One region of the Pantoea sp. X-Soil-ISGK-421 genome, then DNA from elsewhere that is predicted to be linked to it. Evidence: predicted binding sites of a transcription regulator. Region 1 holds the regulator's gene; the other holds the start of a gene.

The links. The regulator ArgR, encoded in region 1, controls arginine synthesis, uptake and breakdown. The targets are predictions, from matches to a motif close to ANTGAATAAAAATACANT.
Region 2: the regulator ArgR is predicted to act here: its motif matches at 7,889-7,906, upstream of argC (N-acetyl-gamma-glutamyl-phosphate reductase).

Annotation. Positions count from the first base shown of each region.
Region 1 is NZ_AP035979.1:3,637,442-3,652,907, forward strand. It holds tRNA gene AC6I8K_RS16735 (tRNA-Gly) at 308-383, opposite strand; tRNA gene AC6I8K_RS16740 (tRNA-Gly) at 581-656, opposite strand; tRNA gene AC6I8K_RS16745 (tRNA-Gly) at 685-760, opposite strand; gene orn (oligoribonuclease) at 1,059-1,607, opposite strand; gene rsgA (small ribosomal subunit biogenesis GTPase RsgA) at 1,711-2,754, shown strand; gene asd (archaetidylserine decarboxylase) at 2,848-3,744, shown strand; gene mscM (miniconductance mechanosensitive channel MscM) at 3,760-7,095, shown strand; gene mdh (malate dehydrogenase) at 7,148-8,083, opposite strand; gene argR (transcriptional regulator ArgR) at 8,508-8,978, shown strand; gene yhcN (peroxide/acid stress response protein YhcN) at 9,468-9,731, shown strand; gene AC6I8K_RS16785 (YdgH/BhsA/McbA-like domain containing protein) at 9,822-10,088, shown strand; gene yhcN (peroxide/acid stress response protein YhcN) at 10,190-10,456, shown strand; gene AC6I8K_RS16795 (barstar family protein) at 10,508-10,777, opposite strand; gene AC6I8K_RS16800 (NAD-dependent succinate-semialdehyde dehydrogenase) at 10,803-12,257, opposite strand; gene aaeB (p-hydroxybenzoic acid efflux pump subunit AaeB) at 12,369-14,321, opposite strand; gene aaeA (p-hydroxybenzoic acid efflux pump subunit AaeA) at 14,333-15,262, opposite strand; gene aaeX (p-hydroxybenzoic acid efflux pump operon protein AaeX) at 15,273-15,466, opposite strand, start outside.
Region 2 is NZ_AP035979.1:3,925,212-3,940,677, reverse strand. It holds gene metB (cystathionine gamma-synthase) at 1-165, shown strand, start outside; gene AC6I8K_RS18245 (bifunctional aspartate kinase/homoserine dehydrogenase II) at 168-2,600, shown strand; gene metF (methylenetetrahydrofolate reductase) at 2,817-3,713, shown strand; gene ppc (phosphoenolpyruvate carboxylase) at 3,789-6,440, opposite strand; gene argE (acetylornithine deacetylase) at 6,694-7,842, opposite strand; gene argC (N-acetyl-gamma-glutamyl-phosphate reductase) at 8,012-9,016, shown strand; gene argB (acetylglutamate kinase) at 9,032-9,805, shown strand; gene AC6I8K_RS18215 (argininosuccinate synthase) at 9,820-11,037, shown strand; gene argH (argininosuccinate lyase) at 11,113-12,489, shown strand; gene AC6I8K_RS18205 (glutathione peroxidase) at 12,673-13,407, opposite strand; gene oxyR (DNA-binding transcriptional regulator OxyR) at 13,536-14,453, shown strand; gene sthA (Si-specific NAD(P)(+) transhydrogenase) at 14,436-15,466, opposite strand, start outside.

The DNA.
Region 1 (15,466 bases):
TAAATCAATTAGTTAACCGATTATTGTAAATATTCACGTCGTGTTTAACGCGCAGGGGTTTGTCCAGAGCTTGTGGATAACTCTGTTCAAAACAGTTTTAAAGAACGGGGAAAACGCCGTCAGAACCTTGCAGGCACATTGTGGATAACCTGTAAGATAACTGCATCAGACATCAGCATTATCGGTACTCGCGAGGCGTGCAAAATTTCCAGAAAAAAACGATGTCGCATGCGATCAAAAAAGATCTGCAGCAGTTTTAATTCTGATTGCGCCTTAGGGCAAATAACATTAGTGAATATAAAAAAATTGGAGCGGGAAACGAGACTCGAACTCGCGACCCCGACCTTGGCAAGGTCGTGCTCTACCAACTGAGCTATTCCCGCATAATCTTCGTATTTTAGTCTGCTACTGCGTTGGCTGCCTTCACTTACCCTTGTCACTTACTGATGTAAGCGCCGAGGGATTCGTTCAGTTGCCGCCTTGTTGTAAACTAAAATACTTGATTCTGACTCTTCGTATTTTTGTCACAACAATCACGCTAACGACTAAATCCGTGATTTGGATGGTTAACTACAAACTCTGGAGCGGGAAACGAGACTCGAACTCGCGACCCCGACCTTGGCAAGGTCGTGCTCTACCAACTGAGCTATTCCCGCATTAGAGGTTTACTGCTTAACGAAAGTTTGGAGCGGGAAACGAGACTCGAACTCGCGACCCCGACCTTGGCAAGGTCGTGCTCTACCAACTGAGCTATTCCCGCATAATCTTCGCCTGTTTATTTGCTGCTGCGTTGGCTGCCTTCACTCGCACAGGTCACTTACTTAAGTAAGCTCGCTGTGACTCGTTCAGTTGCCGTCTTGCATCAAATGAACATGCTCGATTCTGTCTTTCGTTACAAACTTTGCTGCTCCGTCCCGCATGAATTTCTTCACCGGTACGGGGTGCGCATTATACGAGAAATCCTTTCAGTCGCAAGAGTCTAAAAGCAAAATTTTGCGCTTTCCGCGCGTTCGCTGCTTTTATCGACAACCTGATGATTTCCTGCGCACCCGCGGAGGTTAAAGCTGCAGGAAGTGCTCGCGATAGTAAGCCAACTCGGCGACAGACTCACGAATATCATCCAGTGCCTGATGGCTGCCGGACTTTTTGAAGCCTGGCAAGATATCCGGTTTCCAGCGGCGCGCCAGCTCTTTCAGCGTGCTGACGTCGAGATAGCGATAGTGGAAATAGGCTTCCAGTTCAGGCATGTACTTGAACAGGAAACGACGATCCTGACCAATACTGTTGCCGCAAATCGGCGAGGTATTCGCCGGCACCCACTGTTTCAGGAATTCAATAGTGGCCCGTTCCGCGGCACGATCGTCATGCTCGCTGGCTTTGACTCGCGCCACCAAACCGCTATTGGTATGCGTGCGCACGTTCCAGTCATCCATCAACGCGAGCTGCTCGTCCGATTGATGCACTGCGAATACCGGACCTTCTGCGAGGATGTTAAGGTTGGCATCGGTCACGATAGTGGCGATCTCAATAATGCGATCGCGTTCCGGATCCAATCCGGTCATTTCGAGGTCGATCCAAATCAGGTTGTTTTCATTTCCAGCTGTCATGCGTTTCCCGCCTGTTGCCAAAGTCGTCATTAAACTCATTTCAGGTGTATCATAGACGTTTTGCCCAGCAGGGCGAAACCTGGCGAAAGCCGTGAGAGGATGCGTGAGTAAAAACAAACTGTCGAAAGGTCAACAACGCCGCGTAAGCGCCAACCATCAGCGTCGTCTGCAGCAACGGAGTGATAAGCCGGAGCCGGATGATAGCCTGTTTGGAGAAGCGGCTGATGGCGTGGTGATCAGCCGTTTCGGCATGCACGCAGACGTGGAAGATAGCGAGGGCGTTGTGCATCGCTGTAACATCCGCCGTACTCTTCGCTCGCTGGTAACGGGCGATCGCGTATTGTGGCGCGTGGCGATTGGTGGCGGTAAAGGGATTGTCGAAGCGGTACACGATCGCAAAACGGTGCTAACGCGTCCAGACTTCTATGACGGCGTGAAACCGATCGCTGCCAACATCGATCAGATCATCATCGTTTCAGCGATCCTGCCGGAACTGTCGCTTAACATCATCGATCGCTATCTGGTCGCGAGCGAAACGCTCGGCATTGAGCCCTTGCTGGTGCTGAACAAAACCGATCTTTTGGATGCCGAAGGACGGGCGTTTGTTGATGAGCAGATGGAGATTTATCGCAACATTGGTTATCGCGTGTTGATGGTTTCCAGCCACGCTAAAAATGGGTTGGTTGAACTGGAAAGTGCCTTAACCGGTCGCGTCAGCATCTTTGCCGGTCAATCTGGCGTGGGCAAATCGAGCCTGTTAAATAACCTGCTTGGCCTGGATGTGGCGGCTGAAATTCTGACCAACGATGTGTCGAATGTTTCCGGCCTGGGTCAACACACCACCACTGCTTCACGTCTCTATCACTTCCCAGCGGGCGGTGATGTGATCGATTCCCCAGGCGTACGTGAGTTTGGTTTATGGCATCTTGAACCGGAACAGGTAACGCGCGGATTTGTCGAATTCCGTGAATTTCTCGGCAGTTGCCGCTTCCGCGACTGTAAGCATGATACCGATCCTGGCTGCGCCATCCGCGAAGCGGTAGAAGAAGGCAAGATTGATGTCTCCCGCTTCGATAACTACCACCGAATTCTTGAGAGTATGGCGCAGGTAAAGACGCGTAAAAACTTTTCCTCCGACGCAGATTAAGCAGTACAACGGCACATTCGCCAATGCACTGGGGCGCTGCTACAATCCGCCCCCCTTTTTGTTAACAATACGTCATTAAGCCAGGAGGCAACGGTGTTTGATCGTTTTAAACTCGGCCTGAATCATATTTTGCCCAAAAAAGGGCTCACCGAACTCGCCGGTTGGGGCGCCAGCCGTCGTGGTGGCTGGCTCACGAAAGCGGTCATCGACATCTTCGTCTGGTACTACAACGTGGATATGGCGGAAGCCAGCAAGCCACATACCAGCAGCTACCGCACCTTCAATGATTTCTTCGTGCGTCCGTTAAAAGAGGGCGCGCGTCCCATCGATCCTGACGCCACGTTACTGGCGCTGCCAGCCGATGGCGCGATCAGCCAGCTGGGCCGCATTGCCGGCGATCAGATCTTCCAGGCCAAAGGCCACACTTACAGCCTGCAAGCGCTGCTGGCCGGTAACGACGATCTGGCGGATCAGTTCCACGACGGCGAGTTTGTTACCACTTACCTTGCCCCGCGTGATTATCACCGCGTCCATATGCCGTGTAACGGCGTCCTGCGCGAAATGACCTATGTGCCCGGCGATCTCTACTCAGTAAACCCGCTGACCGCGCGTAACATCCCCAATTTGTTTGCGCGTAACGAACGCGTGATCTGCGTATTTGACACCGATCATGGCCCGATGGTGCAGATCCTTGTCGGCGCGACCATTGTTGGCAGCATCGAAACCGTGTGGGCGGGCACCGTAACGCCACCGCGCGAAGGGGTGATCAAACGCTGGCGCTATCCGTCTGCCGATCATGATGGCGCGGTAGTGCTGCTGAAAGGCCAGGAAATGGGTCGCTTTAAGTTGGGTTCTACAGTCATCAACCTATTTGCACCTAAACGTGTGAAGTTGGCTGAAAGCCTTGAAGCCGAAAGTAAAACCCGCCTCGGTCAGCCGCTGGCCATCGCCCTGCCTCAGCCTGGCGACAGCGTCTCACTTAGCAAATAATCCGGAATCTTTCCCGTGCGTGTTTTCCTCTTCCTCCTGCTGAGCCTTGTGCTCAGCAGTTCTGTCTTTGCCGCTAGCGTTCCGCAATCCAGTCAGCTCAAGCAAGAACTGGATGTGGCTAAATCCGCGAAAAGCTCCCCCGCGCAAACCGAACAGGTTCAGGCGCTGGAAGCAGCGATAAATTTCCTAAACGAGCGCGATGAGTCGCTGGAGCGCGCAAAGCAGTATCAACAGGTGATCGATGATTTCCCGCGGCTCGCGCGCGAACTTCGTCAGCAGATCGCCACGCTTACCGACAACAGTAAATCGGTACGCAGCAATATGAGCAGCGCCGAGCTGGATCAAGAGTTGTTGCAGGTGAGCAGCCAGCTGCTGGAGGAAGGCCGCCAGGCACAGCAAGAGCAGGATCGCGCCCGCGAGATCAGCGATTCACTGTCGCAGCTGCCGCAGCAGCAAACGGATGCACGTCGCGCGATGACCGAAAGCGATCGCCGCGCGCAGAGTTCCTCGACGGCGACCACGCCGTTGGCGCAGGCGCAGATTTACGCGCGTCAGGCAGAAAATGCCGCCAATAAAGCGCGCGTGGACGAGTTAGAGCTGGCACAGCTCTCGGCGAATAATCGTCAGGAACTGGCGCGCATGCGCGCTGAAGTGCATCAGCGTAAAGCCACCCAGCTGGATAACTATCTGCAGGCGCTGCGCAATCAGCTGAATAATCAGCGCCAGCGTGAAGCGGAGCTGGCGCTGGAGCGTACCGAGCAACTGGCAGAAAACAGCGGCGACCTGCCGAGTTCGATCAGCGATCAGTTTCGCGTTAACCGCGAACTCTCCGCCGACCTCAATCAGCAAGCGCAGCGCATGGATTTAGTCGCTTCGCAGCAGCGTTTGGCCACCAATCAGACCCTGCAGGTGCGTCAGGCATTGAGCACGCTGCGCGAGCAGTCGCAATGGCTGGGGGCGTCAAATCTGTTAGGTGAAGCTTTGCGCGCTCAGGTGGCGCGTCTGCCAGAGATGCCGAAGTCTCAGCAGATTGACAGCGAAATGGGCCAGCTGCGCGTGCAACGCCTGCATTATGAAGATCTGTTAGAGCGCCAGCAGGATCTGCGCAAAGCCAGGCAAGATGACGGCACGCCATTCAGCAGCGATCAGGTGCGCATCCTTGAAGCGCAACTCAAAACCCAACGCGAGCTGTTGAATTCCCTGATTTCCGGTTGCGATACGCTGATTCTGGAAATCACCAAGCTTAAAGTTTCCAATACGCAGCTGCAGGATGCCCTCGCCGAAGTAAAAGATGCGACCCATCGCTATCTCTTCTGGACCGCCGACGTCAACACCATCAGCCTGAATTTCCCGGTTGAGATGGCGCAGGATCTTAAGCGTCTGCTGTCGCTGGATACCGCCGGCCAGCTCGGCAAAGCGCTGGCGATGATGTTCACCAATCGCGAAACCGTGTTGCCCATTATTGGCGCGGTTTTGCTGGTTGGCTTCAGCATCAGCTCACGCCGCCACTACAACGCTTTTATGGAGCGCTCTGCCAGCCGCGTCGGTAAAGTGACACAGGACCGCTTTAGCCTGACGCTGCGCACGGTATTTTGGTCGATCCTGGTGGCGGTGCCGCTGCCGGTGCTGTGGGCCGCGCTTGGCTACGGTTTGCAACATGCCTGGCCTTATCCGTTTGCCGTGGCGATTGGCGATGGCATTACCGCTACGCTGCCGCTGCTGTGGGCCTTTATGATCAGCGCCGCGTTTGCCCGTCCCGATGGCTTGTTTGTGGTGCACTTCCGCTGGCCGCAAGCGCGTGTAGCGCGTGCGATGCGCTATTACTCGCTGTCCGTTGGGCTGATTGTGCCGCTAATCATGTTGCTGATCGCCTTTGCGAATCTCGACGATCCGCAATTCTCAGGCACGCTGGGACGCGTGTGCTTCATCCTGATTTGTGGCGCACTGAGTATCGTTACCGTCAGCCTGAAACGCGCCGGAATTCCGCTGTATCTGGATAAAGAGGGCAACGGCGATAACTTCGTAAACCGCATTTTGTGGAACCTGATGATTGCCCTGCCGCTGGTGGCTGCCCTCGCCTCTTGCATCGGTTATCTCGCCACCGCGCAAGCGCTGCTGGCGCGCCTGGAAACGTCAGTGGGGATTTGGTTCTTCCTGTTGGTGGTGTATCACATCATCCGCCGCTGGATGCTGATTCAGCGCCGCCGCATCGCCTTTGACCGTGCGCGTCAGCGACGTGCCGATATGCTGGCCAACCGCGCGCGCAGTGAAGAAGAGAAAGAGCAATCAACACCCGTGAATGCCGACACCATTGAGATTGAAGAACCCAGTATTGATCTCGATGAGATCAGCGCGCAGTCGCTGCGGCTGGTGCGTTCAATCCTGACGCTGATTGCGCTGGTTTCAGTGATTGTGCTGTGGTCAGAAATTCACTCCGCGTTTAGCTTCCTCGATAACATTCCGCTGTGGAATGCCAGCACCACCATTCAGGGCGTTGATAGCGTGCAGGCGATTACGCTGGGTGCGGTGCTGATTGCGATTCTGGTGCTGATTATCACCACCCAGCTGGTGCGTAATATGCCTGCTCTGCTGGAGCTGGCGCTGTTACAGCATCTCAGCCTGGCGCCGGGCACCGGCTACGCCATTACCACCTTGACCAAATATGCGTTGATGCTGATTGGCGGCTTGATTGGCTTCTCAATGATGGGCATTGAGTGGTCGAAGCTGCAATGGCTGGTTGCCGCGTTAGGTCTGGGTTTGGGCTTCGGTATGCAGGAGATTTTCGCCAACTTTATCTCCGGCCTGATCATCCTGTTCGAGAAACCGATCCGTATCGGCGATACCGTGACCATTCGCGATCTGACAGGTAGCATCACCCGCATCAACACGCGCGCCACCACTATTACCGATTGGGACCGCAAAGAGATCATCGTGCCGAACAAAGCTTTCATTACGGAGCAGTTCGTGAACTGGTCGCTGTCGGATTCGGTCACACGCGTGGTGCTGACAATTCCGGCGCCGGCCAGAGTCAACAGCGATGAAGTGACTAACATTCTTAAGCAGGCGGCCGACCGCTGCACCTACGTGCTCGATATGCCAGCGCCGGATGTGTTCCTGGTCGATTTGCAGCAAGGTATTCAGCTGTTTGAACTGCGGGTGCATGCGGCAGAGATGGGACATCGTATGCCGCTGCGCCATGAGCTGCATCAGCTGATTCTGCGCGGCTTTGAGGAGCACGGCATTGAGATGCCGTTCCCACCGTTCCAGGTACGCATGGAGACGCTAGGAAAGCAAAACCCTGCGAGCAACGGTGCGCCCGCCAATAAGACCTTCAAATCTGGCGGATTATAAAAACAAAACGCCCGGCATCAGCCGGGCGTTTTTGATTACCGCTCAGTGTTTATCACTTCACAAACTCTTCGCCCTGCGCGATATCTTTCTTCAGCGTTTCCAACATACCGTTCAGCGCCTGCTGTTCGAAGGCACTGAGCGTCCCCAGCGGACGGCGTTCGACGATGCCGTTTTTACCCAGCAGCAGCGGCTGCGAGAAGAAGCGGGCATATTCGCCATCGCCTTCCACATATGCGCACTCCACCACATTGGCTTCACCTTGCAGGGCGCGAATCAATGACAGGCCAAAACGCGCCGCCGCTTGTCCCATCGACAGCGTCGCCGATCCGCCGCCGGCTTTGGCTTCGACTACTTCGGTGCCCGCGTTCTGAATACGTTTGGTGAGATCCGCCACTTCCTGCTCGCTGAAGCTCACGCCTTTCACCTGCGACAGCAGCGGGAGGATAGTAACGCCTGAATGCCCGCCTACTACCGGCACTTCAATCTCGTTAGGCTGCTTGCCTTTCAGCGCCGCGACAAAGGTATTGGCGCGGATGATATCAAGGGTAGAAACGCCAAACAGGCGATTCTTATCATATACGCCGGCTTTCTTCAGCACTTCAGCCGCAATGGCCACCGTGGTGTTCACCGGATTGGTGATGACGCCAATCAGGGCTTTCGGCGCGGTGCTCGCCACCTGTTCGATCAGGTTACGCACGATGCCGGCGTTGACGTTAAACAGATCGGCGCGATCCATGCCCGGTTTACGCGCCACGCCAGCAGAAATCAGTACTACATCGGCACCCTGCAGCGCAGGTGTGGCATCTTCACCGCTGAAGCCTTCCACGGTGACTGCCGTAGGAATGTGGCTGAGGTCAACCGCCACGCCGGGCGTGACCGGGGCGATATCATAAAGTGTGAGAGCTGAGCCTGCGGGTAATTGCGTTTTAAGCAGTAGTGCGAGCGCCTGGCCAATACCACCAGCGGCACCGAGAACGGCAACTTTCATCCTGAACTCCTTATTAAGGTGGGGCAGAGATATGCCGAAAATCCATCAGGTTACGAGTTTAATCAACTTCTCAGGCGATAGCGACTAAACCTGTCGCGCACTTAACACTACGCCGCAATCGGCTCCCGAGACATCTCCACTTCAGAAGTCGCCTGAATGATACATTCGCAGCCAGAACACAATGGACGGCAATGATCATCGATATAGTTGTTACCACATCAATAATATAACAACTTCGCAACCTTCGCTTTGCGCGCCCACCCGCGATTTTGGTGCAACATAATATTCTGTTATTATGCCCGCCCCGCAGGTCATTACCGCGATTCTCTTATCAGACTTATTGCATAAAAATTCATCTAAATGCATAATAATTTATCTGCCGTGGGCCTGTTGCCCTCTGCAACCCTCTTTTTATTGGTAGCTTATGCGAAACCCATCGAAACAAGACGACTTGATTAAGGCGTTTAAAGCCTTATTGAAGGAAGAGAAATTCAGCTCCCAGGGCGAAATCGTGCAGGCGCTGCAGGAAGACGGCTTCGAGAATATCAATCAGTCCAAAGTTTCTCGTATGCTGACCAAGTTCGGCGCAGTACGTACCCGCAACGCCAAGATGGAGATGGTTTATTGCCTGCCTGCTGAACTCGGCGTACCCACCACCACCAGCCCTCTGAAGAATCTGGTGCTGGATATCGATTACAACGATGCGTTAGTGGTGATTCATACCAGTCCGGGTGCAGCACAGCTGATTGCTCGCCTGCTGGATTCTCTCGGCAAAGCAGAAGGGATTCTCGGCACCATCGCCGGTGATGACACCATCTTTATTACGCCCGCGCGCACCTTCTCGGTGAAACAGCTACACGATGCTGTACTGGTTTTATTCGAACAAGAGCTATAAAAATCTGCTGATTACCGGCGGATCTGCTGTCGGTAATCCCAATCCTCCCGCATGCTTCGTAACCAATCTGTTACAAATCCCTTTGTAAATAATAAGTTATCCATATGCCCAGCGGTTCTTTTCACTTCTGTAGATTGGTACGACCTTTGCCCCTGCTTAACTCAACGCGCTATTTTACACTGCTTTACTTATAGTGATTAGTGTCATTAGCTCCCCATAGCGTACTCGCTAGCGAGATCAACCATGATCTTTCGCACTAAAAGATAATTTGATGTAGATCATTGTTTTTGCTTTGAAATACACCCAGCTGGTTAATGTTTGGGCGTTTTTTATAACTCTTGGTTCTAAAAAAGTGCCATAAGGATAAAGAATTACAACCAAACATTATTAGCTAGATATTAATTTCGTGAGTGATTAGATCTATACTTAGTTTCGTGATGCAAATCACACGAAAGAAAAAGATAAAAATAGACGACGAGGAAAAATATCATGACCGTTAAAACTACTATCGCAACACTAAGCATTCTCTCTGCCCTGTCATTTGGTGCTTTTGCAGCAGATTCTATTAATGCCGAGCAGGCAGCGAATCTGCAACCCGCAGGCACTATCAGCGTCAGCGGCGTGGGCGGTTCACCTATGGATATTCGTCAGCAGCTAAACGATAAAGCCGATCAGCAAGGTGCTAAAGCGTACCGCGTGATCGAGGCGAATAACGGTGACAACTATCACGTTACCGCTGAACTGTACAAATAAGTTACTGATTCAGGACGCAATGTGAACGGTGACCCGTTTGAGACGCACTTGCCTCTCAGGTTACCGAACCCAATTTCAGGAGAGTGAATCATGAAAACCAAATTTACTGTCGCAGTGCTGGGCCTGGCTTCTGTACTTTCTTTCGGCGCAGGCGCCGCAAGTCTGGTTTCTAACCAACAGGCCGAACAGCTGCAATCCTTGAACCAAACCATCAGCGTGAGCGGTGTTGACGGCGACCAAACCAACGTTCGTCAGGCACTGTCACAGAAAGCTGACGCTCAGGGTGCCAGCCATTACCGCATCATTGAGAGCAACCGTGGCGATACTTTCCACGTCACTGCTGAACTGTACAAATAATCACTAATCGAACGTCCGGCGCCTTAAGAGTGCCAGGCAATAGATCGACGACCCGCCCACCCATTTCTGCCGCAGGTTGTTGATTAAATGAGGAGAAAATTATGAAAATCAAAACAACCATCGCAACTGCTAGCCTGCTTTCCCTGTTCGCCTTTGGTGCTTCTGCAGCACAACTGGTGACTGAAGAACAGGCGCAGAATCTGCAACCTACCGGCAGCACTGTATCAATTAGCGGAACCGGCGGTTCACCAATGGATTATCGCGCTGAGCTTTCTCAAAAAGCCGATGCGCAAGGCGCCAGCGCTTATAAAGTGATTGAAGCCAAAACCGGCGACAGTTATCACCTGACCGCTGAGCTATATAAGTAATTCCTCGTCAATTAAGACGAACCCTTTGGCCCCGCTCGCCGGGGCCCTTTTTTACTTAACGTTGAAGCGGAGCTGGCCTTCCAGCTCCTCTTCTGCTTCATCAAATAACAGGATCAATGCGCCATACCGGCGTTTCTGCCCTTTCCCGAGATTTACAAATTCAATGTCCAGCGGCAACGGCAGTTGCTCACCCACCAGCGCGTCCCAAAGATCGTCCAGATCGTTGATAGCGAGATCGGTTAGCGCAAAACGATCGCTAAACTGTCGATAAAAATGGGCTTGATCGACAATCTCGTCGAAATCGAAACGCTCGGTTCTCATCATGACGCCCTCTTAGTTGTCGCGGCTAGCTTAGTCCGCCGAGGTGCAGCGCTTTCACTTCCAGATACTCTTCCATCCCCAACACCGAACCTTCGCGTCCCAATCCTGACTCTTTTATGCCACCAAACGGTGCCAGTTCAGTCGATACTGCACATTCATTAATGCCGATCATGCCCGCTTCCAGCGCCGCCGATACGCGGAACACACGCTGAAGATTCTGGGTGTAGAAATATGCTGCCAGGCCAAACTCGGTATTATTGGCGCGTTCAATCACATCGGCTTCATCGTCGAAGCGGAAGCACGCCGCAACCGGACCAAACGTCTCTTCCTGTGCCAGCTTCATCTCCTCATGCGCTTCTGTAATCACCGTTGGTTGCCAGAAGTTGCCGCCAAGGGGGTGACGTTCGCCGCCGATCAGCAGTTTGCCACCCTTGCTCACTGCATCTTTGACGTGCTCTTCCACTTTTTCCAGCGCGGACGGCTCAATCAGCGGGCCAACAATCACGCCCTCTTCCACGCCGTTACCGACTTTAAGTTGGCCCACTGCATCTGCCAGCTGATTGACGAAGCGATCATACACCGCGTTGTGCACATAGAAGCGGTTAACGCTTACGCACACCTGTCCAGCATTACGGAATTTGTTGGCAATAGCGCCCTGCACCGCCGCATCAATATCTGCGTCATCAAACACGATATAGGGCGCGTTGCCGCCTAACTCCATCGACACCTTTTTCATGGTTTCCGCGGCATTACGCATCAGCGTTTTGCCCACGGCGGTTGAACCGGTAAAGGAGATTTTGCGCACCACCTTACTGGCCATAATCGCATCGCTGATGGCATGCGTATCGCCCGCCACCGCATTGAGTACGCCAGCGGGTACACCGGCTTTCTGCGCCAGCGCCAGCAGCGCGAAAGCGCTAAGCGGGGTGTTATTGGCGGGTTTAATGATGCCGGTACAGCCGGCGGCCAGCGCCGGACCGAGTTTGCGCGTCAGCATCGCCATCGGGAAATTCCACGGCGTGATCGCGGCAACCACACCAATCGGTTCACGCGTTGCCAAAATGCGCGAGCCAGATTTAGCCGGCGGAATGATTTCACCATTGGCGCGTTTCGCCTGCTCGGCAAACCACTGAATAAAGCTGGCGGCGTATTCCACTTCGCCTTCAGCTTCTTTAAGCGGTTTACCCTGCTCGGCCGTCATCAGTTGGCCCAGCCAGCTTTTGTTTTCGATGATTAGCTGATACCAGCGATTGAGGATTTCGGCACGCGCCTTAGCGGTTTTATCGCGCCAGGCAGGAAAGGCTCGCTGCGCGGCGGCAATCGCCTGTTCGGTTTCTTGCTGACCGGCTTTTGCCACCTTCGCTAAGACTTCGCCGGTCGCCGGATTGGTCACATCAAAAGTAGCGCTAGCGTTATGCCATTGACCATCCACGAAATAGCCGGTCTTGAATAATTCGTGATGTTGCAGGGAAGTGGACATCGGGGTTCTCCTGTCAGTTTGCGTCCTGTCAGGAAAGTATAGATGCCAATATCAGAGGTTTTTGTGTCAGCGTGGGATCTAAAAGGCCGCTGCACAATGCAGCGGCCAGTTTCAGATTTGTATTAAGGTGTTCTGGTACTTATCCAGCATCTGCGTCAGCCTTTTCACCGGTTCGGTGACATTATCCGGGGCAGAATAGTGCTGCAGCTTCTCCTGATAAATCTCCAGCTCCTTTAACAACCGCTCGAAGTAATAGCGGCGCTTTTCGTCGCTGGTCGCCGAGATGATGCTATCAGCGGTTGAGCGCAGCTGGCGGTGATAGGCGGACAGCTCCGCGTTTACCGGTACTTCGGCATTACGCAGGCGTTGATGTCCGATAATCAGCGTCAGGGCAATGCGATATTTGTCGATATCGCCAGGGAATAAGTTGAGCAGCAAGAACAGTTGCTGATACAGCGCCGGCAAATGGTTTTCACGACGACGGGCCTGGTTAGTGGTAAGTGCGGCAACCGCAGCATACATAAAGCGATTCAGCAGCTTACGTCCGGTACGCTCTTTCGATTTATCACGAATCAGCAGGATCACCATCATCGCCACAAAGCAGCCGATCACCTGGCCTAATACGTTGTCGAGGAAGACGTTGAACTCGAACTTCATCGGGTTATCCAGCACCAGCACGTTGAGGGTACCAATCAGCGCGCCCAGCGTGCCCAACTGGCGGCGCTGTACGAAGATGCCGCCGATAAAACCCAACGCGCCGATGGCGATACACAGCAGCAATGCGCTTTGCTGGGTCGCGGGCAGAATAAAGATGAAGTAGAGCGCACCGAGCGGCACCGCAACCGTCATGCCGTAAAGGAAATCTTTCGCCACCATCAGCGGATTCGGCATACGCATCGCCAGCGCGGTAATCACCGCCAGCATCACCATGCAGCCGCTGCCCGATGTCCAGCCGGTGTACAGCCAGAACAGCGAACCCAGCGCGGTTGCGGCAAAGGTGCGCACACCATTGATCATCGCGTGATGGGTTTCTGCGGAACGCGCCTGAATCACCACTTCGCGCTGCAGAATGCTCTCTTCCAGCGTGGTGATGCGGCTATTGCTTTTGATTCCGTTAATCAACAGCAGATATTCGGTTGCCGCACCAACCCAACTCGCCAGCGTCACCGGCACGGTTTTGCTGCTGACGGCAATCAAGCGACGCATAACTTTCATGCGCTTATGCACATCGTTAACGTTGTTGACCTCTTTTTCGATCAGCAGACGATAGTGCGGTGGAATGTATTCCGGGCGCGAGTTTTGAATCAGGAAGGTTTCGGCGGCCTGTGTGATCAGCGTCAGCGACAAGGTGTTGAGCATTTGCAGCCGGCGGCTGGAGTTTTTCCAGCGTGACGATTCCATCATCAGTTGGCCGCGCATGCCGTTGAGTGCCGTGGTGCGACGCACTAACGCGCTCCAGGCTTTATCTACTTCGTCTTTGTCTTCGTGCGCGACGCACAGCTGCAGCAGTTTGTAGTGCGCCACCAGCAGTGCATCCACTTCCTGCTCAATCACTTTTTTGATCGAACGCGGCGAGAACAGCATGTCGGCGAGAATCGCACATAGAATACCGATGACGATTTCACTGCAGCGCTCAACCGCGTATTGCGGCGCCAGCGTTAAGCCGCCGCTGGCATCTGCCGTGACCACGATAATCAACGCCGTGTAACCGGCGAGGCCAAGTGCGTAGGAGTTCTCCACTTTGATCAGCGAAGAGAGCCAGACACACAGACCTGCCCACATACAGCACAACAACAACATGACCACCGGCGCACGCACCGTGGCGATCATAATGGTGAGCGCGGCGATACAGCCAATAAAAGTACCAATGATGCGCAGGATGCCACGATAGCGCAGTGCGCCAGAATAGGGATCCCCCCCCGCAGCAAAAGCGGTGCCACCGGCCACAATACCGGCGGTCATTACCGCCCAACGCGGCGTTTCCAGATTGAAGTGAAAGCCAATCATCAACGCCGCAACCAGCGCGAAGGTTAGCTTCACCGGGAAACGCAAAAACTCAATCATATCGCCCTCGCTTAACCAAACTCACGCAGGCGATTAAACAGCTGTGCCAACGGCGAGACTTTAGTTTCGCGATCCTGCGCACCGGTGATCACCACCGTTGCTGTGGTACCTGCCGGGAAGCGGTTACCCGGTTGATCGTCGAGACGAATACGCACCGGCACACGCTGTGCCAGACGCACCCACTCAAGATTTGAGTCGATAGTCGCCATGCCTTTGCTGTCGCTGCTGCTGCTACTGTTCGTCACGCCCGCCGCGATACTGTCGACGGTGCCGCGCAGTACCGCGTTGCTACCCAACGGCGTGATTTGTGCGCGGAAGCCCGGACGCACGCCATCCAGTTTGGTCTCCTCCATATACGCCAGCACGTAGAAGGAGTGCTGTTGTACCAGCGCAACCGCCACCGAACCGCGCGTGATGAATTCGCCCTGATAGACATTCAGGTTGGTCACCCAACCGTCTGAAGGTGCTTTGATGGTGGTGCGATCGAGGTCGATCACCGCCAGATCGCGCGTGGCCACCGACTTCGCCAGCTGATGTTCGCTGGTTTGCAGATCGTTATTGGATTGCTCAATCGCCTCACGCGACATGGCGCTGGTACCCAACTGATTGCGGCGACTGGCTTCACGGCGTTTTTCACTTACCAACGCCTGGTAATATTCGACGTCTGCCTGAGCTTCATCCAGCGCTTTTTGGTAGCGCGGACGGTCAACCACAAACAGCGTGTCGCCTTTTTTCACCAGCTGATTGTCGTGTACTGGCACGTCAGTGATGATGCCGGTGACATCGGGCGAGATCGCCACGACATCGGCAGAGAATTTGGCGTCACGCGTCCACGGTGATTCGGTGTAGAACACCCAGGCGCGGAAGATGATCACGATTGCGATGACAACCAGCAGGAGTGTAATCGCGTATCGCGCGATTTTTCTTATTAGCGCTTTCACTTAAAAAACCTCAGACGAATAAACGGGATACAAGGTAAAACACACAGCAATACAGCGCAGTGTTAAACAGTGCTGGATGCCAAACCAGATCGTAGATCCCGCTGGGCGTTAGCACGCGTTTCACCAGCCAGAACAGCGCCAGTGAAACCAGTAGTTCAATGAAGATGGGCGGAAAAGACAGCCCGAATACGACAAATACCGGAA
Region 2 (15,466 bases), 290 kb from region 1:
TTGATTTCACATACCGCGACCATGACGCATGCGGGCATGTCTGCAGAAGCGCGCGCGGCAGCGGGAATTTCTGAAACACTGCTGCGTATTTCTGTTGGGATTGAAGATCACGAAGATTTAATTGCCGATCTGGATAATGCATTCCGGATCGCAGCCGAGGAGTAACCATGACGAGTTCAGTAGGCGCGGGAACGCCGATCAAGCAGTTGCATAAATTTGGTGGCAGTAGCCTGGCCGACGCACGTTGCTATCAACGCGTGGCCAGCATCATGGCGGATTACAGCCAGCCTGGCGACTTAATGGTGGTCTCTGCCGCAGGCAGCACGACTAACCAGTTGATCAGCTGGCTGAAATTGAGCCAGAGCGATCGCTTATCTGCCCATCAGGTGCAACAGGCTTTACGCCGTTTTCACAGCGAGTTAATTGCTGCGCTGTTGCCTGCTGAATATGCCGAAACCCTGACGTCTTCCTTTATACGCGATCTGGAAAGACTGGCCGCGCTGCTTGATGGCACCATCACCGATGCGGTGTATGCCGAAGTGGTGGGACACGGTGAAATCTGGTCAGCGCGCTTGATGGCCGCCGTGTTGAGCCAGCGGGAAATTGAAGCAGCCTGGCTGGATGCGCGTGACTTCCTGCGCGCTGAACGCGCCGCGCAGCCACAGGTTGATGAAGGTAAATCCTGGCCGCTGCTGCAGGCGCTGTTGGCGCAGCATCCGCATAAACGCCTGGTGGTAACCGGATTTATCAGCCGTAGCGAAGCCGGTGAAACGGTATTGCTGGGTCGTAACGGTTCTGACTACTCCGCTACACAGATTGGTGCGCTGGCGGGTGTGGGTCGCGTGACTATCTGGAGCGATGTGGCGGGCGTCTACAGCGCCGATCCACGTAAAGTCTCTGATGCGTGCCTGCTGCCGCTGCTGCGTCTGGATGAGGCCAGCGAACTGGCGCGTCTGGCGGCACCGGTGCTGCACACCCGCACCTTGCAGCCGGTATCCAATAGCGATATCGATTTACAGCTGCGTTGCAGCTATCAACCGGAGCAGGGCTCGACGCGCATCGAGCGCGTGCTGGCCTCCGGCACCGGTGCGCGTATCGTCACCAGCCATGATGATGTGTGTCTGGTAGAGATTGAGATTCCCGCTAATCACGATTTCAAAACGCAGCAGAAAGAGATCGATTTGCTGCTGAAGCGCGCGCAGCTGCGTCCGCTGGCAATCGGTGTTCATCCCGATCGTCGTCTGCTGCAGCTGTGTTATACCTCGGAAGTGGTGAATAGCGCCTTCAATCTGCTGCAGGACGCCGCACTGCCGGGCCATCTGCAATTGCGCGACGGCTTAGCGCTAGTGGCGCTGGTGGGTGCGGGCGTGACGCGTAATCCGCTACACAGCCATCGCTTCTGGCAGCAGATCAAAGATCAGCCGGTGGAGTTTGTCTGGCAGTCTGAAGATCACATCAGCATCGTGGCGGTACTGCGCGTTGGCCCGACGCAGCATCTGATTCAGGGACTGCATCAGTCGCTGTTTCGCGCCGAGAAACGTATTGGCCTGATGCTGTTCGGTAAAGGTAACATCGGTTCACGCTGGCTGGAGTTGTTTGCTCGCGAGCAGGAATCACTGTCAGCACGCACGGGATTTGAGTATGTGCTGGCGGGCGTCGCAGACAGCAACCGCAGTTTGTTGAGCTACGACGGTCTGGAAGCCAGCCGCGCGTTGGCGTTCTTTGATGATGAAGCGGTCGAGCGTGATGAAGAGTCGCTGTTCCTGTGGATGCGTGCGCACCCGTTCGATGATTTAGTGGTGCTGGACGTCACCGCCAGCGAGCAGCTGGCGCAGCAGTATCACGACTTCGCCAGTCACGGCTTCCACGTCATCAGCGCCAACAAGGTTGCCGGTGCGTCAAGCGGCCAGAGCTGGCGTCAGGTGCGTGATGCTTTCGCCAAAACCGGTCGTCATTGGTTGTACAACGCCACCGTGGGCGCCGGTTTACCGGTCAATCATACGGTGCGCGATTTGCGTGAAAGCGGCGATAGCATTTTATCAATTAGCGGGATTTTCTCTGGCACGCTGTCCTGGCTGTTCCTGCAATTTGACGGCACGGTGCCGTTTAGCGAATTGGTCGATCAGGCGTGGCAACAAGGCTTGACCGAACCGGATCCGCGTGTTGATTTATCCGGACAGGATGTGATGCGCAAACTGGTGATCCTGGCGCGTGAGGCGGGCTACGATATCGAGCCCGATCAGGTGCGGGTTGAATCGTTGGTGCCATCCATTTGCGAAGGGGAGTCGATTGATCACTTCTTCGAAAACGCCGACGAGCTGAATGACCAGATGCTGCAGCGTCTGGAAGCGGCGCAGGAGATGGGTTTGGTACTGCGTTACGTGGCACGTTTTGATGCCAACGGCAAAGCACGCGTTGGTGTGGAGGCCGTGCGTCCAGAGCATCCATTGGCCGCGTTGCTGCCGTGCGATAACGTGTTTGCCATCGAAAGCCGCTGGTATCGCGATAATCCACTGGTGATTCGTGGACCGGGCGCGGGCCGTGACGTCACGGCAGGCGCGCTGCAATCGGATATCAACCGCCTCGCACAACTGCTGTAACCTGCCTGACTTTGCAGACGGCATCGTCCGTCTGCTTCTTTGACTTTCCCACGCATCATGAAAAGCGTTCATCTTGAATGAAGATTTGTCACGCCTGTTCATTAATTTTCTGTTGACGCTAGCGCGCTAATCGTTCATTTTGTGCATCTGGACGTCTAAACGTATGGATGTTCACGGTCCGCAAAATAACCGATATGTGATGACGAGGTAATCAGGATGAGTTTCTTTCACGCCAATCAACGCGAAGCGTTGAACCAGAGCCTGGCTGAGCTAAATGGGCAAATTAATGTCTCTTTCGAATTTTTCCCGCCACGTACCAGCGAAATGGAAGAAACTCTGTGGAGCTCAATTGATCGACTGAGCAGCCTGAAACCTAAATTCGTCTCCGTGACCTACGGCGCCAACTCGGGCGAGCGCGATCGTACGCACAGCATCATTAAAGGCATTAAAGATCGTACCGGTCTGGAAGCGGCACCTCATCTGACCTGCATAGATGCTACACGCGATGAGCTGCGGGGGATCGCACGTGATTACTGGGATAGCGGCATTCGTCATATCGTGGCACTGCGCGGGGATTTACCGCCGGGCAGCGGTAAACCGGAAATGTACGGTTCCGATCTGGTTGAACTGCTGAAAGACGTTGGCGATTTCGATATCTCTGTCGCGGCCTATCCCGAAGTGCATCCCGAAGCGAAAAGCGCGCAGGCTGATCTGATTAACCTGAAGCGTAAAATTGATGCCGGTGCTAACCGCGCGATCACGCAGTTCTTCTTCGACGTTGAAAGCTATCTGCGCTTTCGCGATCGCTGTGTTGCAACGGGTATTGATGTGGAAATCGTGCCGGGCATTTTGCCGGTTTCTAACTTCAAGCAGCTACAACGCTTCGCCACCATGACTAACGTGCGTGTGCCGGGCTGGATGAGCGCAATGTTTGAAGGTCTGGATAACGATCCGGAAACGCGCAAAATGGTCGGCGCGAGCGTCGCCATGGACATGGTGAAAATCCTGTCGCGCGAAGGCGTGAAGGATTTCCATTTCTATACGTTGAACCGCGCCGAGTTGAGTTACGCCATTTGCCACACGCTGGGCGTGCGTCCGGCAATTAATGTGTAATGTACCCGGTCGCCATAAATAGCGACCCTACAAAAAAGGAGCCAGAGGGCTCCTTTTTCACATTATGTCAGTAGATTAACCGGTATTACGCATACCTGCTGCAACACCTGCGATGGTCACCATCAGCGCTTGCTCAACGCGTGCATCCGGCTCATCACCACGCTCTTCCTGGGCACGCGAACGATGCAGCAGTTCAGCCTGCAACACGTTCAGCGGATCGGTATAGACGTTTCGCAGCGCGATAGATTCGGCAATCCACGGTTGGTCAGCCATCAGATGCGCATCGTTGGCGATGGTCAGCACCGCTTTGATATCTGCATCCAGTTGATCGCGTAACTGTTTGCCAAGCGGCCACAGTGATTTATCCACCAGACGCTGATCGTAGTACTCTGCCAGCCACAAATCGGCTTTCGAGAATACCATCTCCAGCATACCCAGGCGCGTTGAGAAGAACGGCCAGTCGCGGCACATGGTTTCCAGTTCATCCTGATGACCTTCATCCATCGCTTTTTGCAGCGCAGCACCGGCACCGAGCCAGGCTGGCAGCATGAGGCGGTTCTGCGTCCAGGCGAAAATCCACGGAATGGCACGCAACGATTCCACACCGCCGGTTGGGCGACGCTTAGCCGGACGTGAGCCCAGCGGCAGTTTGCCCAGCTCCTGTTCTGGCGTGGCCGAGCGGAAATAGGGCACGAAGTCCGGATTTTCACGCACATAACCGCGATACATCGCGCAAGAGTGCGCCGAAAGACCGTTCATGATCTCCTGCCATTCGCGTTTAGGTTCCGGCGGTGGCAGCAGGTTGGCTTCCAGGATGGCGCCAGTGTACAGCGACAGGCTGGCGATGGTGACTTCTGGCAGACCGTATTTGAAGCGAATCATCTCGCCCTGTTCGGTGACGCGCAGGCCACCTTTCAGGCTGCCCGGCGGTTGTGATAACAGCGCGGCATGGGCTGGCGCGCCGCCACGACCGATTGAGCCGCCGCGTCCGTGGAACAGCGTTAGCGTGATGCCCGCGCTCTCACACGTTTTGATTAGCGCGTCCTGCGCCTGATATTGCGCCCAGCTGGCCGCCATCACACCGGCATCTTTCGCCGAGTCAGAATAGCCAATCATCACCATCTGTTTGCCATTGATAAAGCCACGATACCAATCGATGCTCAGCAATTGGGTCATCACGTCGTTGGCGTTGTTCAGGTCATCAAGGGTTTCAAACAGCGGCGCCACCGGCATTGCGTAAGGAATACCGGCTTCTTTCAGCAGCAGATGTACCGCCAGCACGTCCGACGGCGTTTTTGCCATTGAGATCACGTAGGAGGCAATCGAACCCTGCGGCGCTTCGGCCACCACTTTGCAGGTATCGAGCACTTCGCGCGTCTCATCACCGGGTTCCCACTGATGCGGCAACAGCGGACGTTTAGAATTCAGTTCGCGAATCAGGAAGGCTTGTTTATCGGCTTCTGACCAGCTTTCGTAATCACCAAGGCCGAGATAGCGCGTCACTTCCGCAATTGCCTGAGTATGGCGGGTGCTCTCCTGGCGGATATCAATACGCACTAATGGCACGCCGAAACATTTCACGCGGCGCAGCGTATCCAGCAGCTGGCCATTGGCGATGATGCCCATGCCGCACTGTTGCAGAGATTGATAGATCGCAAACAGCGGATCCCACAGCTGATCGTTAGAAACCAGCAGATCGGCTGGACGCGGCAGGCGCTCACCTTTAAGACGACGGCCCAGATAGGCTTGCGTGGTCATCAGCTGGCTGCGGATACGTTTGAGCACCATACGATAAGGCTCCAGCGCTTCGGGATCGCCGCATAGCTCGCGCACTTCGTCGCTACACTCGGACATCGACAGCTCAGAAACCAGCACGCCGATATCACGCAGGAACAGGTCTGCGGCTTTCCAGCGACTCAACTGCATCGCATGGCGGGTAATCGGCGCGGTGACGTTCGGGTTACCGTCACGGTCGCCGCCCATCCAGGACGTAAACTTAATCGGCACGAAATCGACCGGCAGCTTGATGCCAAAGCTCTCTTCGACTTGTTCGTTCAACTCACGCAGGAAAGCTGGCACGCCTTGCCACAGGCTGTTTTCCACCACGGCAAAGCCCCATTTGGCTTCATCGATTGGCGTTGGGCGATATTTGCGGATTTCGTCAGTATGCCAGGCTTGCGCCACCAGCTGACGCAGACGGCGCATTACTTGCGTACGCTCGTAGTCAGAGATATCGCTGTGATCGAGCTGCTGCAAACAGCTATTCACTTCGCCCAGCATGTGAATCAGTGTGCGGCGGGTAATTTCGGTGGGGTGCGCAGTCAGCACCAGTTCCAGTGACAGCTCTTCAATCGATTGGCGGATAGCCGCTTCGCTGATATCACCTTGCTGTTTCAGACGCTCAAAGGTCTTTTTCAACAGTTCAGGATGGTTCGCGCCATCGCCGCTACGGGAAATGGTTTGATACTGTTCAGCCACGTTGGTGAGATTAAGGAACTGGCTAAACGCACGTGCTACTGGCAGCAGCTCGTCATTCGACAGATTTTGCAGCGTGGTCAGCAGTTCCTGACGATGGGTGTCATTTCCCGCACGGGATGACTTAGAGAGTTTACGGATGGTCTCCACCTGGTCGAGGATGTTCTCTCCTAGTGCATCCTTAATCGTATCCCCGAGCAGTTTGCCGAGCATACTGACATTACTTCGCATTGCGGAATATTGTTCGTTCATTGGACCCTGACACCCTCATCATCTTTTTAAATATCCCCACGGGAATTATCCACGGGCATAACATCGTCTTTTATCTAGCCACGTATCTTCCTGCACGTCAATTGCCTTAAATCTGCGTAAATGTGCTGCTAAATGACGGAAATTCAAAGAATTTGCTTGCAGCGAAGCGAGATAAGTTATTCTTATTATCAAATCCCGAACAATGACGGGGCAATTTGCTGATTTAACAGTGAAATGCCCCATCTGTTGCTCATCAATGACAAAAATGCTGCACGACTTGGGTGATAAGCGCATGAGTCGGCTTGATAAATGCAGTATCAATAAACTCATCTGGCTGGTGGGCTTGATTGATCGATCCCGGGCCTAAAACCAGCGTTGGGCACAATTGCTGGATAAAAGGCGCTTCGGTGCAATAGTTCACCACTTCAGTTGGCACGCCCAGCAACTTCTCCACCACTTGCACCAGCTCATGATCGGCCGGGCATTCGTAGCCTGGAATCGGCGGATGCAGCTCGCCCACGGTTAAACGTCCTGGCCAGCGCGCGCTGACCGGCGCCAGCGCGTCATTCAGCAGACCATCTAAATCGCTCAGGGTTAAGCCCGGCAGCGGACGAATATCCATGTGCAGCTCACAGCAGGCGCAGATGCGGTTGGCCGCGTCGCCACCGTGAATATGGCCAAAGTTCATGGTTGGATACGGAATGGCAAAACCATCGTGGTTGTAACGTTCTTTCAGGGTGTTACGCAGCTGCATAAGCTGAGTGATGGATTCATGCATCAGCTCAATGGCGTTCACGCCGCGCGATGGGTCGCTGGAGTGGCCTGATTGTCCCTGAATACGAATCACATTCGACAGATGACCTTTATGAGCGCGCACCGGCTTGAGCGAGGTGGGCTCGCCGATGATGGCGCAATCTGGACGCAACTGGGTTGATTCAGAGAAATACTTCGCGCCCGCCATGGTGGTCTCTTCATCGGCAGTGGCGAGGATGTAGAGCGGCTTGCTAAGTTTGGTCACGTCAACGTCACGCAGCGCATCCAGAATAAAGGCGAAGAAGCCTTTCATATCGGCGGTGCCCAAGCCGTATAGCTTGTTGTCATGTTCTGTCAGCGTAAAGGGATCGCGCGTCCAGCGGCCATCATCGTAAGGCACGGTGTCGGTATGACCGGCGAGTAACAGACCGCCTGCGCCCAATCCACTGCGTGCCAGCATGTTGAATTTATGCCGCGTGCCAGGCACCGGCTGCACTTCTACACTGAAGCCAATATCGCGGAACCAGCCGGCCAGCAAATTGATTAAAGTTTCATTACTCTGATCCAGTGCGCTGTCGGTTGCGCTGATTGATGGCGTGGCAATCAACTGGCGGTAGAGTTCGATAAAAGGTGGTAATTTTGTCTTCACTGTTGACGGTCCTTGGGTTAGGATGTATCAATATTCATGCATTAATAGTGAATAAAAATACAATAACGTCGCTTGCATGTGAAGCATCAAATCTTCTGCAAACGGCATTCTGGGCAACGGGGCAAGGCCGCGACCCGATACGTGTGACTGTAATAAGGTATACAGCCTGATGTTGAATACGCTGATCGTTGGTGCCAGTGGTTACGCTGGCGTAGAGCTTGCCACCTACCTGAATCGCCATCCGCATATGAACATAACCGCTTTGGCGGTTTCAGCGCAAAGCCCGGATGCCGGAAAGTTATTGTCGGATTTGCATCCGCAGCTCAAAGGCATTGTTGATTTACCGTTGCAGCCGTTGAGCGATGCCGCTGAATGGGCCGATAAAGTGGATGTGGTATTTCTCGCCACGGCCCACGAAGTCAGCCACGATCTGGCACCCGAATTCCTTAAAGCAGGTTGCGTGGTGTTTGATCTCTCCGGCGCGTTCCGCGTCAACGACGATGCTTTTTATACGCAATATTACGGTTTCAGCCATCAGCATCAGGATTGGCTGGACAAGGCGGTTTACGGCCTGGCTGAATGGCAGCACGACAAAATTAAAGATGCGGAACTGGTTGCGGTGCCGGGTTGCTACCCAACCGCAGCACAGCTGTCGCTGAAACCGCTGATCGCAGCGGGCCTGCTTAACGATGCACAGTGGCCGGTGATCAATGCCACTAGCGGCGTAAGCGGCGCAGGGCGTAAAGCCAATGTGGCGACCAGCTTCTGTGAAGTGAGCTTGCAGCCTTACGGCCTGTTTAATCACCGTCATCATCCGGAAATCGTGGCGCATCTCGGCACGCCAGTGATCTTCACGCCACATCTGGGCAGCTTCCCGCGCGGTATTTTGTCGACCACCACCTGCCGCCTGAAAGCGGGCGTGACGCAGCAGGATGTCGCCGATGCCTTCCATCACGCTTACCACGACAAGCCGCTGGTGCGCGTGTATGACAAAGGTGTTCCGGCGCTGAAAGCGGTGGTCGGTTTGCCGTTCTGCGACATCGGCTTCGCCATGCAAGGTGAACACCTGATTGTGGTCGCTGCCGAAGATAACTTGCTGAAAGGTGCCTCATCGCAGGCGGTTCAGTGTTTGAACATTCGTTTCGGCTTCCCCGAAACGCTGTCTCTGATTTAACCAACGGATAACGCAATGAATCCATTAATCATTAAACTGGGTGGCGTGCTGCTGGATAGCGAAGAAGCGCTGGCCCGTCTGTTTGATGCCCTGCTGGCGTATCGCAATGAACATCAGCGTCCGCTGATCATTGTGCACGGCGGCGGTTGCGTGGTGGACGAGCTGATGAAGAAGCTCGCGCTGCCGGTGAAAAAGAAGAACGGTTTGCGCGTGACGCCAGCCGATCAGATTGACATTATTACCGGTGCGTTAGCCGGTACCGCCAACAAAACGCTGCTGGCGTGGGCGAAGAAATATGGCATCGGCGCAGTGGGTTTGTGCCTGGGCGATGCCGGTTTGGTCAATGTTGCGCAGTTCGATGAAGAGCTGGGACACGTTGGCAACGCCACGCCAGGTAATCCGGCGTTGGTGAATACGTTGCTGGCCGCGGGCTACATGCCGGTCATCAGCTCAATTGGCATCACCGACGGCGGCGCGTTGATGAACGTCAATGCCGACCAGGCTGCGACCGCGCTGGCCGCGACCCTCGGTGCCGATTTAGTGCTGTTGTCTGACGTCAGCGGTATTCTCGACGGCAAAGGTCAGCGCATCGAAGAGATGACCGCCGCGAAAGCGGAACAGCTGATCGCCCAGGGCATTATTACCGATGGCATGATCGTGAAAGTGAATGCGGCGCTTGATGCGGCACGTACGCTCGGTCGCCCGGTGGATATCGCCAGCTGGCGTCATGCTGAACAACTGCCAACCCTTTTCAACGGCGTGTCGATTGGCACCCGGATTCTCGCATAATCAAGGATTAAGACATGAGCACGCAAAACATCAAAAAAATCGTTCTGGCCTACTCAGGCGGCCTCGATACTTCCGCCATCATTCCATGGTTGAAAGAGAACTACGGCGGCTGTGAAGTGGTGGCGTTTGTGGCGGATATCGGCCAGGAACGTGGCGATCTGGAAGGCGTTGAGAAGAAAGCGCTGCAGTCAGGTGCTTCTGAGTGCCACGTAGTTGACCTGCGTGAAGAGTTCATCAGCGAATACGTTTATCCGGTACTGCAGACCGGCGCCCTGTACGAAGGCACTTACCTGCTGGGTACCTCAATGGCGCGTCCAATCATCGCTAAAGCCCAGGTTGAGCTGGCACTGAAAGTGGGCGCAGATGCGCTGTGCCACGGCGCAACCGGTAAAGGTAACGATCAGGTGCGTTTCGAAACCACCTACACCGCGCTGGCACCCCAGCTGAAAGTGGTTGCGCCATGGCGTGAATGGAACCTGCGTTCGCGTGAAGCGCTGCTGGATTACCTGAAAGAGCGCAATATCCCGACCACCGCGTCGCTGGAAAAAATCTACAGCCGTGATGAGAACGCATGGCACATCTCTACCGAAGGCGGCGTGCTGGAAAGCCCAGCCAATGCACCAAACAAAGATTGCTGGGTGTGGACCGTTGATCCGCTGGAAGCGCCCGATCAGCCAGAAAACGTGACGGTAACCGTCGAGAAAGGCCGCGTGGTTGCCGTAAATGGCGAGAAGCTGAGCCCGTTCCAGTGCCTGGAAAAACTCAACGTGCTGGGTGCGAAACACGGCGTGGGTCGTATCGACATCGTAGAAAACCGTCTGGTGGGAATCAAGTCTCGCGGCTGCTACGAAACCCCGGGTGGCACCATCATGGTGAATGCGCTGCGTGCGGTTGAACAGCTGGTGCTGGATCGCGATAGCTTCAAATGGCGTGAGCAGCTGGGCCATGAAATGTCTTACGTGGTTTACGATGGCCGCTGGTTCGCGCCGCTGCGTAAATCGATCCAGGCTGCTGCCGAATCGCTGGCAGAAGAGGTGAACGGCGAAGTGGTACTGCAGCTGTACAAAGGCCAAGCCACCGCGACGCAGAAAACGTCCCCTAACAGCCTGTACTCAGAAGAGTTCGCCACCTTTGGCGAAGACGAAGTTTACGATCACCGTCATGCGGGCGGCTTTATCCGTCTGTTCTCGCTCTCTTCACGCATTCGCGCGCTGAACGAGCAGAAGAAGTAATACCGCGGCAATCGACATATTTTGCAAGGGCGGCTTCGGGCCGCCTTTTCTATAACGGATTCAGGAGTAATTCAGATGGCACTTTGGGGCGGACGTTTTTCGCAGGCAGCAGACCAACGGTTTAAACAGTTCAACGACTCGCTGCGTTTTGACTATCGCCTGGCCGAGCAAGACATTACCGGCTCGATTGCCTGGTCAAAAGCGCTGGTCACGGTCAACGTGCTGACCCATGACGAGCAGCAACAGCTGGAAAGCGCGTTGAATGAACTGCTGGCCGAGGTGCGCGCCAATCCTGAGCAGATTCTGCAAAGCGATGCGGAAGATATTCACAGCTGGGTCGAAGGCAAGCTGATCGATAAAGTGGGTGCGTTGGGTAAGAAATTGCACACCGGCCGTAGCCGTAACGATCAGGTCGCGACCGATCTGAAACTGTGGTGCAAAGAGCAAGTTGCCGTGCTGCTGGACGCCACGCGCGAACTGCAATCGGCGCTGGTTACCACCGCCGCAGCCAATCAGGATGCAGTGATGCCCGGCTACACGCACCTTCAACGTGCGCAGCCGGTGACCTTCGCGCATTGGTGCCTGGCGTACGTTGAGATGCTGGCGCGTGATGAAAGCCGTTTGCAAGATGCACTGAAGCGTATGGATGTCAGCCCGCTGGGTTGCGGTGCGCTGGCTGGCACGGCGTATGAAATCGATCGTCAGCAGCTGGCGGGCTGGTTAGGTTTTGCCTCTGCGACGCGTAATAGCCTCGATACCGTTTCCGATCGCGATCACGTGCTGGAGCTGCTGTCAGACGCCTCGATTGGCATGGTGCATCTGTCGCGCTTTGCTGAAGACCTGATTTTCTTCAACACCGGTGAAGCAGGCTTCCTTGAGCTGTCTGATAAAGTCACTTCCGGTTCCTCGCTGATGCCACAGAAGAAAAATCCGGATGCGCTGGAGCTGATTCGTGGCAAATGCGGTCGTGTGCAAGGTGCGCTGACTGGCATGATGATGACGCTGAAAGGTTTACCGCTGGCGTACAACAAAGATATGCAGGAAGACAAAGAAGGGCTGTTCGATGCACTCGATACCTGGCTCGACTGCCTGCACATGTCGGTGTTGGTGCTGGATGGCATTCAGGTAAAACGTCCACGTTGCCAGGAAGCCGCTGAGCAGGGCTATGCCAACTCGACTGAGCTGGCCGATTATCTGGTGGCGAAAGGCGTACCGTTCCGCGAAGCACACCACATTGTGGGTGAAACCGTGGTGGAAGCGATCAAGCAAGGCGTGGCGCTGGAAGCACTCACGCTGGCGCAGTTAAAGCAGTTTAGCGCGGTGATTGAAGATGATGTCTATCCGATTCTGTCGCTGCAATCCTGCCTGGATAAGCGTAATGCACAGGGCGGCGTCTCGCCGCAGCAGGTCGCCTTTGCTATCGGCGAAGCCCAGAAGCGCCTAAGTGCGTAAATCGGTGCGCATAAATGCGCACCCTACGTTGTAGGGTCGCCATTCATGGCGACCGGGCAAGTTCAGAGCAAAAAAAAAGCGGGCACCTCTTCGGTAGCCCGCTAACCTCTAGCTTCGGAATTACATATTGTTATAGGCACATCATCAAGGGCAGGCCACTCCCGGCCAGCACAGTGATTGGTTTTAAGCAGATTGCAGGTACTGCTCCAGATCGTCGCTCCCGCCAATATGACGACCACCGATAAATACCTGAGGCACCGTGGCGCGGCCTGATACGGCGCGCAGACTCACGGTTGTGGCATCTTGCCCCAGGACAATTTCTTCAAACGCAATGCTGCGATCAATCAGCAGCTGTTTCGCTTTCGTACAGAATGGGCAACCCGGCTTGGTAAAGAGCGACACAGACTCCTGCACTTTAAATTCGGGGGCCAGATAACGCAGCAGCGTATCGGCATCTGACACTTCAAACGGATCGCCCGGCTTGCTGGGTTCGACAAACATCTTCTCGATAATGCCGTTGCGCACCAGCATGGAATAACGCCATGAGCGCGGACCAAATCCAACGTCCGCTTTTTCCACCAGCATATTCATGCCGCGGGTGAAGTCGCCATTGCCGTCCGGGATAAAGGTGATATGTTCAGCGCGCTGATCGGCTTTCCACGCATTCATGACAAAAGTATCGTTCACTGACACGCACAGAATGCTGTCGACACCGTGCTGTGCAAAGGTGCTAAACAACTCGTTGTAGCGCGGCAGGTGGCTCGATGAGCAGGTCGGCGTAAACGCACCCGGCAGCGAGAACACAATAACGGTTTTGTCTTTGAACAGTTCATCAGTCGTGATATCAACCCAGCGATCGCTCTGACGCGTGTGAAAGGTGACCTGCGGTACGGCTTTGCCTTCCTGGCTTGCGAACATATCTTCTCCTCAAAATTCAATGGTCTTAATCAGATGAGGCGTATTATTCCCGCTGGCGCCTTGATAGGGCTAATCGTTCATTGCTATTCTATCTATCGCCACGGGCTATCGTGGTTTGGAGGATTTCAATGAATATTCGTGATCTCGAATACCTGGTTTCACTGGCGGAGCATCGCCATTTCCGGCGTGCAGCTGACGCCTGTCATGTCAGCCAGCCCACCTTAAGTGGACAGATTCGCAAGCTAGAAGATGAACTTGGTGTGATGCTGCTGGAACGTACCAGCCGTAAAGTGTTGTTTACTCAGGCTGGATTGTTGCTGGTGGATCAGGCGCGCACCGTGCTGCGCGAAGTGAAAGTGCTGAAGGAGATGGCGAGCCAGCAGGGCGAAGCGATGTCTGGACCGCTGCATATTGGTTTGATTCCGACCACTGGGCCGTATCTGCTGCCGCATATCATCCCGATGCTGCATAAGACCTTCCCCAAACTCGAAATGTACCTACACGAAGCGCAGACGCAGCAACTGCTGGCTCAGCTCGACAGCGGCAAGCTGGATTGTGCGATTGTGGCATTGGTGAAAGAGAGCGAAGCCTTTATTGAGGTGCCGCTGTTTGATGAGCCCATGACGCTGGCGGTGTATGCCGATCATCCGTGGCGCGATCGCGATCGCGTGCCGATGTCGGATCTGGCCGGTGAGAAATTGCTGATGCTGGAAGATGGCCACTGCTTGCGCGATCAGGCGATGGGTTTCTGCTTCGAAGCCGGTGCCGATGAAGATACGCATTTCCGCGCCACCAGCCTGGAAACGCTGCGCAACATGGTGGCCGCCGGAAGCGGTATCACCTTGCTACCTGCGCTGTCCGTGCCAAACGAACGCGTGCGTGATGGCGTCTGCTATCTGCCGTGCTACAAGCCTGTTCCGCAGCGCACCATCGCATTGGTGTATCGTCCAGGATCGCCTCTGCGCAGCCGCTATGAGCAACTGGCAGAAGCAATCAAAACCCACATGCAGGGTTACCTGAACACGACGTTAAAACAGGCGGTTTAAGCCGTTTAACGCTGCCACGCGATAGGCTTCGGCCATAGTGGGGTAGTTGAAGGTGGTATTCACGAAGTACTCAATCGTGTTGCCGCCGTTCTTCTGTTCCATGATGGCCTGGCCGATGTGAATGATTTCCGCGGCACGCTCACCAAAGCAGTGAATCCCCAAAATCTCTTTGGTTTCACGGTGGAACAGAATCTTCAGGCTGCCCACGTGCATGCCTACAATCTGCGCACGCGCCAGATGTTTAAACTGCGCACGACCCACTTCATACGGCACTTTCATCGCAGTGAGCTGCTGTTCCGTTTTGCCCACAGAACTGATCTCTGGAATGGTATAAATCCCGGTAGGAATATCCTCGATCAGATGCGCGGTGGCTTCACCTTTGATGATCGCCTGCGCGGCAATGCGGCCCTGATCGTAAGCGGCAGAAGCCAGGCTTGGATAACCAATCACGTCGCCGACGGCATAGATGTGCGGCTGTGCGGTTTGATACATGCTGTTTACTTTCAGCAGGCCACGTCCGTCCGCTTCCAGCCCCACGTTTTCCAGCGCCAGTGAATCGGTGTTACCGGTACGACCATTCGCGTACAGCAGGCAATCGGCTTTCACTTTTTTGCCCGATTTCAGGTGAATAATCACTCCGTCTTCAACGCCTTCAATCTTCTCAAACTCTTCGTTGTGACGAATCACCACGCCGCTGTTCCAGAAGTGATAGGAGAGCGAATCTGACATCTCCTGATCGAGGAATGCCAGCAGACGATCGCGGGTATTGATCAGGTCAACTTTGACGTTCAGACCGCGGAAAATCGACGCATATTCACAGCCAATCACGCCAGCGCCATAAATGATCACGTGGCCAGGTTCATGGTGCAGGTTGAGGATGGAGTCGGAATCGTAAACGCGTGGGTGGGTAAAATCGACATCCGCTGGATGATACGGACGGGAACCACAGGCGATAACGAATTTCTCGGCGGTTAAGCGCTCGCGAGTGCCGTCGGGTTGTTCCACTTCGATGG